Regions from separate parts of the Arthrobacter sp. BF1 genome, predicted to be linked through region 2. Evidence: riboswitches for the same ligand, from Rfam matches in the RefSeq annotation. Region 2 holds a riboswitch; each other region holds the start of a gene.
The links. A riboswitch is a leader RNA that binds a small molecule or an ion and turns the genes downstream of it on or off. The one in region 2 is predicted to bind thiamine pyrophosphate.
Positions count from the first base shown of each region.

Region 1: it holds a riboswitch for thiamine pyrophosphate, as region 2 does, so the genes downstream of both, thiO (glycine oxidase ThiO) here and thiD (bifunctional hydroxymethylpyrimidine kinase/phosphomethylpyrimidine kinase) in region 2, are expected to answer to the same signal.
Region 3: it holds a riboswitch for thiamine pyrophosphate, as region 2 does, so the genes downstream of both, AC1MCD_RS18420 (ECF transporter S component) here and thiD (bifunctional hydroxymethylpyrimidine kinase/phosphomethylpyrimidine kinase) in region 2, are expected to answer to the same signal.

Region 1 is NZ_CM155271.1:2,853,479-2,857,728, forward strand. It holds gene thiS (sulfur carrier protein ThiS) at 1-234, opposite strand, end outside; gene thiO (glycine oxidase ThiO) at 231-1,553, opposite strand; TPP riboswitch at 1,546-1,665, opposite strand; gene thiE (thiamine phosphate synthase) at 1,693-2,427, shown strand; gene AC1MCD_RS13340 (RNB domain-containing ribonuclease) at 2,512-4,014, shown strand.
Region 2 is NZ_CM155271.1:2,428,618-2,432,867, reverse strand. It holds gene AC1MCD_RS11420 (Rne/Rng family ribonuclease) at 1-2,208, shown strand, start outside; TPP riboswitch at 2,326-2,423, shown strand; gene thiD (bifunctional hydroxymethylpyrimidine kinase/phosphomethylpyrimidine kinase) at 2,406-4,007, shown strand.
Region 3 is NZ_CM155271.1:3,910,810-3,915,059, reverse strand. It holds gene AC1MCD_RS18445 (Na+/H+ antiporter subunit E) at 1-456, shown strand, start outside; gene AC1MCD_RS18440 (MrpF/PhaF family protein) at 453-731, shown strand; gene mnhG (monovalent cation/H(+) antiporter subunit G) at 721-1,128, shown strand; gene AC1MCD_RS18430 (DUF4235 domain-containing protein) at 1,199-1,462, opposite strand; gene AC1MCD_RS18425 (heme-degrading domain-containing protein) at 1,544-2,086, opposite strand; TPP riboswitch at 2,143-2,280, shown strand; gene AC1MCD_RS18420 (ECF transporter S component) at 2,353-2,973, shown strand; gene AC1MCD_RS18415 (ABC transporter ATP-binding protein) at 2,973-4,250, shown strand, end outside.

The DNA.
Region 1 (4,250 bases), 420 kb from region 2:
GCCTCCCTGGACTGCGGTGACCAGTTCCACGCTGTCACCATCGGCGAGCGCCGTGACGAACCACTGGCTGCGCGGTACTACTTCTGAGTTGCGGGCAACGGCGACGCCAAGTTTCTGCCCGTCTGTGGCCTGGCCGTTGGCGGCGAGGGGACGGCCGGTGATCTGGCTGACCAGGGTGGTGATGGAGGCGTCGCTCGGCACGGCATGGGGCGAGCCGTTGAGGGTGATCTTCATGCTGTTTCCTTCGTGAATTGAAACGCGGCTGGGGGCTGGCTGGAAAACCTGTCCGGGTTGAGGGCCTGCCATCGCGGATCTTCTTTGCCGTCCAGCAGGTCGCGGCAGATGACTGCCGCTGCCGGAGCCAGCAGCACGCCGTGACGGTAGAAGCCGGTGGCAATGATCAGTCCCGGAACGGTTCCTGAGCCAGGAGCGGGGACCCGGCCCAGCAGGGGCGCGTTGTCCGGAGTCGCGGGACGCGCCCTGGTGGTGCATTCGAGGAGCTCCAGCTCGGCGACGGCGGGCAGCAGGACCTGCGCGTCACGCAGCAACTGGTACACGCCGCCTGCGGAGACGGCCCGTCCCGCGCCGACCATATCTCCCGCTGGGGGCAATGCGTCCTCACGCTGGGTTGCGCCGATCACCACCGTGCCGTCCTGCCGGGGAACGATATAAACCGGCACGCCATGGACCAGGCCGCGGACTGTGGACGTCACCAACGGACGCAGGTGCCGGGGAACACCGAGCCGCAGGATGTCGCCGTAGACGGGCCTCAGCGGCAGCTGCATCCCGCCCGGCAGGCTCCCCAGGGCAGCCGCCGAAAGGCCGTTGGCCACGATGGTCTCCCCCGCCAGGACTGTTCCGCCACTGGCCAGTTTCACCCCGCTGACCCGGCCGTCCTCCCAGAGAAGCGCGGCGGCGCGGTGACCAACGGCGAACCCTTGCCGGGCGCCAACCACGGCGGTGCCCGCGTCCGAATCGTGGCCGGCCAGGACTTCCCGCAACGATGCGACCAGCCTCCGCGGGTCCACCTGATGGTCCGCCGGGATCTCCAGGGCACAGGAAATGGCCGGACTGAGCAGCGGCTCCTTGCCTCTCGCTTCCCGGACCGTCAGCGTCTCCACCAGCAGTCCGTTGGCCTGCTGGACGGCCCTGAGGTCCATGAGCGCGCGGCGGTCCGCTGCGTCGGCACCGACGGCGAGGGTCGGCGTCGTCAGGTAGCCAAAATCCCCTGCCCCCGCCCGTGCAAGGGTCGCCGCGAAGGCAGGCCAAAGGTTCGAGGACTCGAGCATCAGCTCCAGGAGGCCTTCCTCCTGGTAGTGCAGCTCGCTGACGGGCGCGAGCATTCCAGCGGCCGCCCAGCTGGCCCCTGAACCCGGTTCGTCATCGATCACCACCACGGAGCGGCCGGAGAGCCGTGCCTCCCAGGCGATGCAGTGGCCAATGACTCCGCCACCGATCACCGCCACATCGGCGTGCAGGACGGGACTGTTCACTCCGCTGCCCGCGGCAGTGTCAGATGTGCTGGCGGGCGCGCCGCCGGATGGGGGGACCATGTGTTTCCTTCCCTACGCCGGTACTAGCCGGATCAGGTCAAGCGGTCGGCTCTCATGCCCTCTCAGCCCTGCCGCTTTATGACGGCTGCGACGGGCTCCCGCAGTACTCGCCCAGTTTAGGGGAACTATGGTGGTTTCCATGAACGTGTCCTCCAGCCCCAGCATCCTCCCCAGCACCACTGTCCAGGAGTCCGGCGGCGGCCTGCCCCACAGCGCCAGGCTGTACCTGTGTACTGATGCACGCCGCGACCGCGGGGACTTTGCTGAGTTCGTGGACGCGGCGTTTGCCGGTGGCGTGGACATCATCCAGCTCCGCGACAAGGCCATCGAGGCCGCCGAGGAGCTGGAACTACTGACGGTCCTTCAGGCGGCCGCAGCCCGCCACGGACGGCTCTGGGCAGTCAATGACCGCGCCGACATCGCCATGCTGTCCGGCGCGCCGGTCTTCCACGTCGGCCAGAAGGACCTTCCCGTGGCCTCCGCACGAACCCTGCTGGGGGCCGGCGCCGTGGTGGGGCTTTCCACCCACACCACGGAACAGATCGAGGGCGCCATCCGGCTGTCGTCATCGGTGACTGCCGACGACGGTCTCGACTACTTCTGTGTGGGACCGGTGTGGGCCACCCCCACCAAACCCGGCCGGGCCGCCGTCGGCCTTGACCTCGTTCGATATGCGGCGGACGCCGTCGCTGCCTCCGGAACCCAAGCCGCGCTCCCCTGGTTTGCAATCGGCGGGATCGGCCTGGACAACGTTGAGCAGGTTGTGGCGGCAGGCGCCAGCAGGATCGTTGTGGTTCGCGCCATTACCGAGGCCTCTGATCCGGCAGCAGCTGCCGCGGCCCTCCTGGCCGCCTTGGACGCCGGCGCTGCCTGAGAATCGAGCGCGCAACTCCTGAGATCCCGCGCGCAGCGGGGCGGGGCGTGCGCGATCCCGCGAAATCGAGCTAACCTGACTTTTGTGTCCCATCATCGGTTGGCCCCCAACGTCCATGAGAAGAACAACGCCCTCGCAGCAGCCCTGAGTGCCCTGCGGACTGAACTGGAACTGCCCGGGCCTTACCCGGCCGAGGCGGTCCGGGACGCCGAGGCGGCCGTGGCCGCTCATCAGCTGCCGGCCGCTGACCTCACGGACGTTGAGTTCCTGACCATCGATCCGGCATCGTCCACGGACCTTGACCAGGCACTGTTCATCGAGCGTTCCGGCGAGGGCTACCGGGTGCTATACGCCATCGCCGACGTGCCCTCGTTTGTCCGCCCCGGCGGCAATCTGGACGCCGAAACCCGCCGCCGCGGCCAGACGTTCTACGCCCCGGACGGCCGGATCCCGCTGCACCCCGAGGTCATCAGCGAGGAGGCGGGCAGCCTCCTGGCCGATCAGCTGTGCGCGGCGTTTGTCTGGGAATTCGGGCTCGACGACGCCGCCCACGTTGGCAGCGTGTCCGTCCGGCGGGCCACCATCCGCAGCCGGTCCAAGTTGGACTACAAGGGCGTCCAGGCCGAGATCGACGCCGGCACAGCCAACCCCGTGCTGCAGCTCCTGAAGGAAGTGGGCCTCAAACGCGTTGAACTGGAACGCCAGCGCGGCGGCGCCAGCCTGAACATGCCGGAGCAGGAAATCGTCCAACTGCCCGACGGCGGCTACCGGATTGCGGCGGCGCCCCAGCTTCCGGTGGAGGACTGGAACGCCCAGATTTCGCTGATGACCGGAATGGCGGCCGCGGACATGATGCTGGCGGGGAAGGTCGGCATCCTGCGCACCATGCCCGCCCCGGACGAGCGCTCCCTCCGTCATTTCCGGCTCCAGACTGTGGCCCTCGGCAAGCCGTGGGACGGGAAAACCAGCTACGGCGAGTACCTTCGCAGCCTCGACCCCACCGAGCCCCGCCAACTGGCCATCCTGCATTCCGCAGGCATGCTGTTCCGCGGAGCAAGCTACACGGCGTTTGACGGCACCGTCCCCGAAGCTGCCATCCAGTCGGCCATCGGTGCGGCCTATGCCCACACCACGGCGCCCCTCCGGCGGCTCATCGACAGGTTTGTGCTGGTGATCTGCGAAGCCCTGAGCAACGGCAAGCCGGTCCCCGGCTGGGCGCGGGAAGCCCTGCCCACCCTGCCGGAAATCATGGCCGCATCCGACCAGCTGGCAAGCCGGATGGAACGCATGGCACTGGACACCGTGGAAGCTGCCCTCCTGGTCAACCACATCGGCCAGGAGTTTGATGCGATTGTCATTTCCGGGTCCAAGCCGCAGAAAGACAACGGCAACGGCGCCAAAAACGGGAACGGCGGGAAGAACGGGAACGGGAAGAACGGCAACGGCCCCTCGGGTATCGTCCAGATCGCCGAGCCGGCCGTGACAGCCCGGTGCGCCGGCGACCTGGAATCCGGTACCACGGTGCGGGTGCGCCTGATCTCCTCCGATATCGCCGCCCGTGAGGTCCACTTCGAGCTTCTGGCCTGAGTTGCCTGCCCGTGCGTCAAGGGCCAAAAGCCGGGATTCGGGGTCCGTACGGCTAGACTGAAGAAGTAGATATGGATGCCCGGTCGTTGATTTCCTTGATTTTGAATTCAACAAGCCCGCCCCTACGCGATCTTGAGACAGACCCGCTGGTCACCAGTGCCAGCATTTAGATAGCCCGCGATCGGCTTCCACTGGATTTGCTTGCGCGCCCGAGCGTGCTCCGGAGCGGCCATGTT
Region 2 (4,250 bases):
TCAGTGGACCGGCAGATGATTGTCCGCCAGCGCGACGACAGAATCCAGATCGGCGTCCTGGAAGACGGCGTCCTGGCCGAGCACTTTGTCTCCAAGACCCAGCAGGACTCCCTGATCGGCAACGTCTACCTGGGCAAGGTTCAGAACGTCCTGCCCTCCATGGAAGCGGCGTTCGTTGACATTGGACGCGGCCGCAACGCCGTGTTGTACGCCGGTGAAGTGAACTGGGAAGCCGTTAACCTCGAAGGCAAGCAGCGCCGGATCGAAAACGCGCTTAAGTCGGGCGACACCGTCCTGGTCCAGGTGACCAAGGATCCCGTGGGACACAAGGGCGCCCGGCTGACCAGCCAGATCTCCCTCCCGGGCCGTTACCTCGTGTACGTGCCGGGCGGCTCCATGACGGGCATCTCCCGCAAGCTGCCCGACGTCGAACGCAACCGCCTCAAACGCATCCTCAAGGACCGTTTGCCCGAGCATGCCGGCGTGATTGTCCGGACCGCCGCAGAGGGTGCCTCGGAAGAGGAACTCACGCACGATATCAACCGGCTGCGTGCTCAGTGGGAGGGCATCGAAAGCCAGTCCACGTCCACCAAAATCCTGGCCCCGGAGCTGCTTTACGGCGAACCGGACCTCACCATCAAGGTGGTCCGCGACGTCTTCAATGAGGACTTCTCGAAGCTGATCGTCTCCGGTGAAGAGGCGTGGGACACCATCGAGGCCTACGTCACCTACGTTGCCCCGGACCTGGTGGGTCGCCTGGAAAAGTGGACCAAGGACCACGACATTTTTGCCGCGTGGCGGATCGACGAGCAGATCCACAAGGCACTCGAGCGCAAGGTCTTCCTGCCGTCCGGCGGTTCGCTGGTCATTGACCGTACCGAAGCCATGACCGTGGTGGACGTCAACACGGGTAAGTTCACCGGCAGCGGCGGCAACCTCGAGGAAACTGTCACCAAGAACAACCTCGAAGCGGCCGAAGAAGTGGTCCGGCAGCTCCGGCTCCGCGACATCGGCGGCATCATTGTCATTGACTTCATCGACATGGTCCTGGAGTCCAACCGCGACCTGGTGCTCCGCCGCATGGTGGAATGCCTGGGCCGGGACCGCACCAAGCACCAGGTGGCGGAAGTGACGTCGCTGGGTCTGGTGCAGATGACGCGAAAGCGCATGGGCACCGGACTCCTGGAGGTGTTCGGCGAACAGTGCGAAACCTGCGCCGGACGCGGAATTGTCACCCACGACGACCCCGTGGAGCACCGCCGCGCCAACACCGTCGCCGCCGAACACCACGTGCAGCGTGCCGACAACCGCCCGGACGCGCAGCGCCCGGACAACCAGCGCGTCGACACCCGTCCGGACGCCCAGCAGGGCGCGCGGACTGACCGTAAGCGCCGCCGCGGCCGCGGCGGGCAGCCCCTGGACGTAGCGCCTGCAGCTCCGGTGCAGATCCATACGGTCCACCCGGATCCGAGCGACGCCGAGCGCCATGCCAAGGCCGAGGCCACAAGGGCGGCACTCGCCAACATTGCGGCCGCCGCACACGCGGCCCACCTGCACGACGACGAACTAGCCCATGCGGCGGCCGGCAAGGCCTCCGGCCCGGAAGCCCCGGCCCTTGCGCCGGCGCAACCTTCCGAGACGGACAGCACGGGCCGGCCCGCCGCCGTGCTGACGTTCGGTGGCGAGCAGGTAGTGCTGCCGTTTGTGGAGCACCACGAGGAGCGGCCGCAGGCTCCGGCACTGACTCTTGACCGCCTGGCGGAGGCGTTCGCCAAGCTTGGCGAACCGGCACCTGTTGCCGCCAGCGCTCCGGCCGAAAGCCAGGAGGCTGCACGCCAGGACGAAAGCAGGATTGCGGAGCGGCAGCCGGCTGAGCGCCAGCGGACCGAGCGTCAGCAGGCCGCAGAGCCTGCACGTCAGGCACCGGCTCAGGCTTCTGCCCAGGCTCCTGCCGTGGCCGAGAAGGACTACTCCGACCACACCGAGCAGCCCCGTGCCCGCCGTCCGCGACGGAACCGGAGCGCCAGCCGTGCCCAGGGCGCAGCCAACGCCACCACGGTGGAGCACCACGAAGCGGTTCCGGCCGCCGCCGGGCATACCCATGCCGCCAAGGCGCCGGAGCGCACCACTCCTCCGGCGGCCGCAGCACCGGCAGAGGCAAATGCGCCGATTATCCTCGGCGTAGGGGTACCCGCTTCGGAGCTCTGACTCTGCGCGAGGCCACCACCCAGGATGCCCGTACCCGCCCCCTTCCGAGGGGCGCGTGCGGGCATCGTGCGTTCCGGCTTCATCTGAAGCGGCGGCAGCACGGAAACGCTAGGGTGGGTGTCTGACACGGGGTGCCGCGCAAAGAGCCGGCTGAGATCCACACCCGTTGAACCTGTCCGGTTAGTACCGGCGAAGGGATGTCTCCTTTGGCTTCGACCTATGTCCTTCCTCCCGCAACCCCCGAAACTTCCCATGCCCCCCAACCTCAGCAACCATTACAAGGGCGCGCTGCCCAGCGCCCGGTGTCCACTTCGGGGGCAGTGCTGCGTGCTACCCCGCGTGTGCTGTCCATCGCCGGATCGGATCCTTCCGGTGGGGCCGGTATTCAGGCCGATCTCAAGAGTATTGCCGCCCTGGGCGGATACGGCATGGCAGCCATCACCGCACTGACCGTTCAAAACACCCAGGGTGTCCAGGCTGTCCACGTGCCACCCGCTGCGTTCCTGCGCCAGCAGCTTGATGCCGTCAGCGATGACATCACCATCGACGCCGTCAAGATCGGCATGCTGGGAAATGCGGAGGTGATTGACACGGTCCGCAGCTGGCTGGAAGAGGTGCGTCCCGCCGTCGTGGTTCTGGATCCCGTCATGGTTGCCACGAGCGGGGACCGGCTGCTGAAGGAATCAGCGGAGGCTGCCCTGCTCGCCCTGCTGCCGCTCGCGGACCTCATTACGCCCAACCTCGCTGAACTGGCCATCCTTGTGCGCGAACCGCAAGCCCGGGGCTGGGCCGCCGCGCTGGAACAGGGCAAACGCCTCGCCGCGGCCACCGGCGCCACCATCCTGGTCAAGGGAGGCCATCTCGACGGCGGTGCGTGCCCGGATGCCCTCGTCAACGCCGGGGGGCTACTCTCCCGGCCGGTGGTGGAAGTGGCCGGAGACAGAATACCCACCCGCAACAGTCACGGCACCGGCTGCTCGCTGTCCTCCGCGATGGCCACGGCACAAGCCCGGCTGGGGGAATGGGAAGCATCGCTGCGACAGGTGAAGCCCTGGCTTGCCGGCGCGCTGCAGGCCTCGGGCCAGCTGGAGGTCGGGGGCGGCAACGGTCCCATCCACCACTTCCACCACGTCCGGCGGCCCCTCGCCACCGGGGAATTCGCTGCGGCCCTGCGCCAGGCGGCGGCCCCTGACCTGGACGCCATCTACGGGCTTGAATTTATCCGCGGCCTGGCCGCAGGCACGTTGGGGGAGGATCAGTTCGCCTACTACCTCGCCCAGGACGCCATCTATCTCAACGGTTACTCGCGTGCCCTGGCCCGAGCCAGTGCGCTGGCGCCTACGGAAGCCGCACAGCTGTTCTGGGCCCGGTCGGCCCAGCACTGCCTTGAGGTCGAATCCGAACTGCACCGCACCTGGCTCAGCCCACGCACGGTGGAGCACGTCCTGGGCCCGGTCACCAAGTCCTACGTGGACCACCTGCTGGCAACCTCCGCCTCCGGCAGTTACGCAGTGCTGGTGGCGGCACTCCTGCCGTGCTTCTGGCTCTACGCCGAAGTGGGCCAGACCCTGCATGCGCAATTCCTGGCAGCCGGAGCACCGGAAGAGCACCCGTACGCCCAGTGGCTTCGGACCTACGCGGACGAGGACTTCGCAGAGGCAACCGGCGAAGCTGTCGCCATGGCTGACGAGGCAGGCAGGAGGGCATCAGCGGACGAACAGGACGCCATGCTCCGGGCGTTCAGGCACTCATGCCGTTTCGAAGTGGACTTCTTCGACGCGCCGCGCCTGCACGCCTGAACATTTGCGGTGGCTGCAGCCGGTACGATAGTCGGGCACGGTTTCGGATTGTCAGTAGTGATCCCCCTAGTGGGACTTATCACAGACAACCGGCCGTAACCAGCCTCATTTGCAGCCGAAGGCGAAATTAGCGTATTCTAGATCTTCGGTGCTTACGCCAACACTTGGGTTACGACCCCACGGCGTTGAGGCACAGCGGGAAACCCAGCCAGTTTTGGATTCGGGCCCGCACGCAAATTTAGT
Region 3 (4,250 bases), 1.5 Mb from region 2:
CCCGGCAACCTGCTTTTCGGCGCCCTGCTGGCCGTGCTGGTGGCCCGGATGTTTTACCTGCCGCCGGTGGAACTCAGCGGCAGGTTCAATATCGTCCACGCAGTGCCTTTCGCACTGCGGTTCCTCGGCCGGGTGGCGGCAGCGAGCATTGAAGTCATGTACTTGGCGGCCGTCCGTGGACCGAAAGTGATCAACGCAGTTGTCGCGGTCCCGCTGCGGAGCCATCAGGACCTGATCGTCACCGCCGTGGGGCACGTGATCTCGCTGATCCCGGGTTCCCTGGTGGTCGAAGTGGACCGTTCAACGTCCACCCTGTACCTGCACGCGCTCAATATCAGCACCGCCGAGGACGTGGAGAGCCTGCGCGCGGAAGTCCGCTCCATCGAAGCCGGCTTGATCCGCATCATGGGCACGAAGGAAGAACTCGAAGCAGTGCGGCAGGAGAACCCGGCATGATGCAGATCGTCCTGGCTGTCACGGCAGTCATCCTTTCGCTGGCCGCGGCCGGCGCCATCATCCGGATCGCCCGGGGCCCCTCACTGCTCGATAGGGTGCTGGCCTCCGATGTGCTGCTGGCCATCCTCGGCGCGGCGCTGTGCATCGACATGGCCGTGAACCGGCACCTGAACAACCTGATGCTGCTCGTGGCACTGTCGGTGGTCGGCTTCATCGGCTCCGTGACAGTGGCGCGCTTCGTGGCCGACCGGCGGGAGCAGACCCATGAGTCCTGAGGCGAGCCTGATGGATAACGTGATTGATACCGTGACGGCGGTGTTCCTGGTGGCGGGTGCCCTGATGTCCCTGGCAGCCGCCGTCGGGCTCCTCCGCTTCCCCGACCTGCTGAGCCGCATGCACGCGGCCACCAAACCGCAGGTGCTGGGGCTGTTCCTGCTCCTGGCAGCCATCGGCCTGCAGATGCGGACGTGGTGGGTGTGGCCGGTGCTGCTGGTGGCCTGGATTTTCCAGCTGTTGACCGTACCGGTGTCCGCGCACATGGTGGGACGCTCCGGCTATCGCACCAAGCACATGCACCGCGAGCTGCTCAGCTCCGATGACCTGGAGGCCGTGGTCCAGAAGGCGGCCAAGTCCGCCCGTGATGAGGCATCCAACGGCGGCAGCCCGCACTAATACCGGAGTTTTTGTCCAGATAATCCCGCTTTATGGCCGACGAAGCGGGATCATCTGGACAAAAACTCGGCTAGACGATGTCCTGGGTCTTGGCGAAACGGGTGATGGCCCGCTGCGTGCCGCGGTTGGCGAGGACTTGGATGATGGTGCTGACCGAGGCTGAGATCAGCGCGAACGTCAGCGCCGAGCGCAGGCTCGTGGGGGTGTCCTCGCCCTTGCCTGTGGGCGGCTTGTTGCCGGTGGACTTCTCCCACACAGTATTAACCAGCTTGGTGCCGGCAAACCCGGCGGCGAGGCTGATTCCTGTGCCGAGCAGCTTGATGAACAGGTTCATGGGTTGAACTCCTTGTGACCGGGGTCGGGGACTGCCTTTAGCCTAACGCGATCAGGCCGCCAGCCAGCACAAGGCCAGCACCTAGGCCGGGCGCATGGACCCCAGAATCTCCCGGAGCGCCTCCACCACCAGGTCGTGGTCCTGCTGTTGGGGCAGGCCCGAGACCGTCACAGTGGCCACGGCGCCCACTCCGGTGACGTAGACCGGGAAGCACCCGCCATGCGCGGCGTAGACCATTTCGTCATACCAGCCCTGGTCCTCGATCCGGCCGCCCCGCAGCCTGGCGCGCAGGCCCACCAGCAGCGAGGGGATCTCGTACCGTGCGGCCGTTCGCTGCTTGGCCCGGACCCAGTGCTCGTTGTTCGGCGTGGCACCGTCCAGGGCAACGTGGAACAGGACCTGGTCACCTTTGGTGATATCGATGGCGATGGGCAGCTTCCGGGTCTTGCCGAGCTCCACCAGCAGCAGCCCCAGGCTGAGGGAATCGTCCTTCGTGAACCGCGGGAACTGCAGCTCACTGACCTCGGCGTCGATCCGGGCAATCAACGCCTCGAGCGAGCCCGGGGGCTGGCTCTCGTTGGAATCGGGATCGAACGCTGTCACATGGGATGGGTCGGCAGTCATGGCCCACAATCTACCCGCCTGCGGTGTAAACTGGACCACGCCCATCAGGGCAGAATTATTCACGACAGGGGAGCGCCGCCGTCGGGCAACTGCAGGAATGCAGCCGGTGGATGGGCGCTGAGAGTGCGGACAGCCGCAGACCCTCGAACCTGATCCGGTTAGTACCGGCGCAAGGGAGTCGAGCTTCTCAGAGTGTCCGGATCCGGACGGCGCAGGCCGTGCGGCAACCGCGAACACCCTCCCCTCCTGTACCTCAGGAGGTTGACATGACAACAGTAGGCACCAAAAAAGCCAGCTATACGTGGCGCGTTGTGGACATCGTGGTGGCGGCTCTGATCGCCATCGCCGGCGGCGTTATTTTCTGGGCATGGTCCCAAGGTGCGGCGCTGGTCTCCGCACCGATGAACGCCACATACCCGCCCCTGACCGGCCTGATCGCCGGCGGTTGGATGATTCCGGCCGTGCTGGGCATGCTTATCATCCGCAAACCGGGCGCAGCACTGTTCTGCGAAGCTGTTGCCGCCACCGGTGAGCTCATGATGGGTTCGCAGTACGGCACCACCGTGCTGATCTCCGGCATCCTGCAGGGCCTCGGTGCGGAACTCGTGTTCGCCGCCTTCGCCTATAAGAAGTTCAACCTCCCCACTGCCCTGCTGGCCGGTGCCGGGGCGGGGCTCTTCTGCGGCCTGAACGACTCCTTCCTCCCGTGGGGCTGGAACATCGCCTACGAAGCCGGCGATAAAGCCGCCTACATCCTCTTCTGCGCCGTCTCGGGTGCCGTCATTGCAGGTGCTGTCTCCTGGGTCGCCACCCGCGGCCTGGCGAAGACAGGCGTGTTGAGCTCCTTCGCATCCCGGAAGGCCTTCTCCGAGGCCGTCTTCAACTGATGGCCGACGCCGACGCCGGCGCTTCCGCTGTGCGCCCCGCCGCGGTGTCCGCCCGTGGCTGGGGCTGGCGGCACGCCGGCCGCGCCGTACCCGCCGTCCACGGGCTCGACCTGGACATCGCGCCGGGTGAGCGGGTGCTGCTGCTGGGGCCCTCGGGCGCCGGCAAATCAACGCTGCTGCACGCGCTCGCCGGGGTGCTGGGTGACGAAGGGGACGACGCCGACGAGACGGGTTCGCTGCTGATCGACGGCGTTGCGCCGCGCGGCCAGCGCGGCCGTGCCGGACTCATGCAGCAGGATCCCGAAACGCAGGTGGTCCTCTCCAGGCTCGGCGACGACGTCGCTTTTGGTGCCGAGAACCTGGCCGTGCCGCGGGATGAGATCTGGCGGCGGGTGGAGGAAGCGCTCGACGACGTCGGGCTGCGGAGTGCCGGCCGCTCGGACAGTGCGGCCGGGCTCCCGCTGGACCACCCGACGTCGGCCCTGTCCGGCGGGCAGAAGCAGCGGCTGGCGCTGGCCGGCATCCTCGCGATGCGGCCTGGGCTGATCCTGCTGGACGAGCCCACCGCAAACCTCGATCCCGCCGGGGTCCTGGAGGTCCGGGACGCCGTGGGCCGCTGCCTCGACAAGACCGGCGCCACCCTGGTGGTGGTGGAACACCGCGTGTCCGTCTGGAAAGACTTGGTGGACCGGATCGTGGTGCTGCAGCCGGGCTCGGCTGCCGGCGCCTCCGGCAGCAGCTCCGGCACCTCGGGCGGCTCCTCCGGCGTGCTCCTGGACGGGCCGCCGGACCAGGTGCTCGCCGAGGCGCGCAGCATGCTGATCCGCGCCGGCGTGTGGGTGCCGGGCTACGTTCCCGAAACACGGCCCCGGGCAGGCAGTTCCGCCAATACCGGTCAGCTGCTGCTGGCGGCCGAGCAGGTTGCCGTATCCCGTGAACGGCCACGCCGGCGCGGGTTCCGCACCATCCCGCCGGTGCCCGTGCAAACGGGCATCACGGCCCAGGTCCGCGCCGGCCAGGCCCTGACCGTCACCGGCCCCAACGGCGCCGGGAAGTCCACGTTGGCGCTGACCCTCGCCGGACTGTTGGCGCCGGTGGAGGGCAAGGTGTCCGCCGCCGTCGAGCTTTCCGAGGGAGCCGGAATTGATCCGTTCTCGTGGAAGGCCAAACAGCTGATTTCGCGGATCGGCACCGTGTTCCAGGAGCCCGAGCACCAGTTCGTCACGGGGCGGGTCCTGGACGAGCTGATGTTCGGTCCGCGCCATCTGGGGCACGGG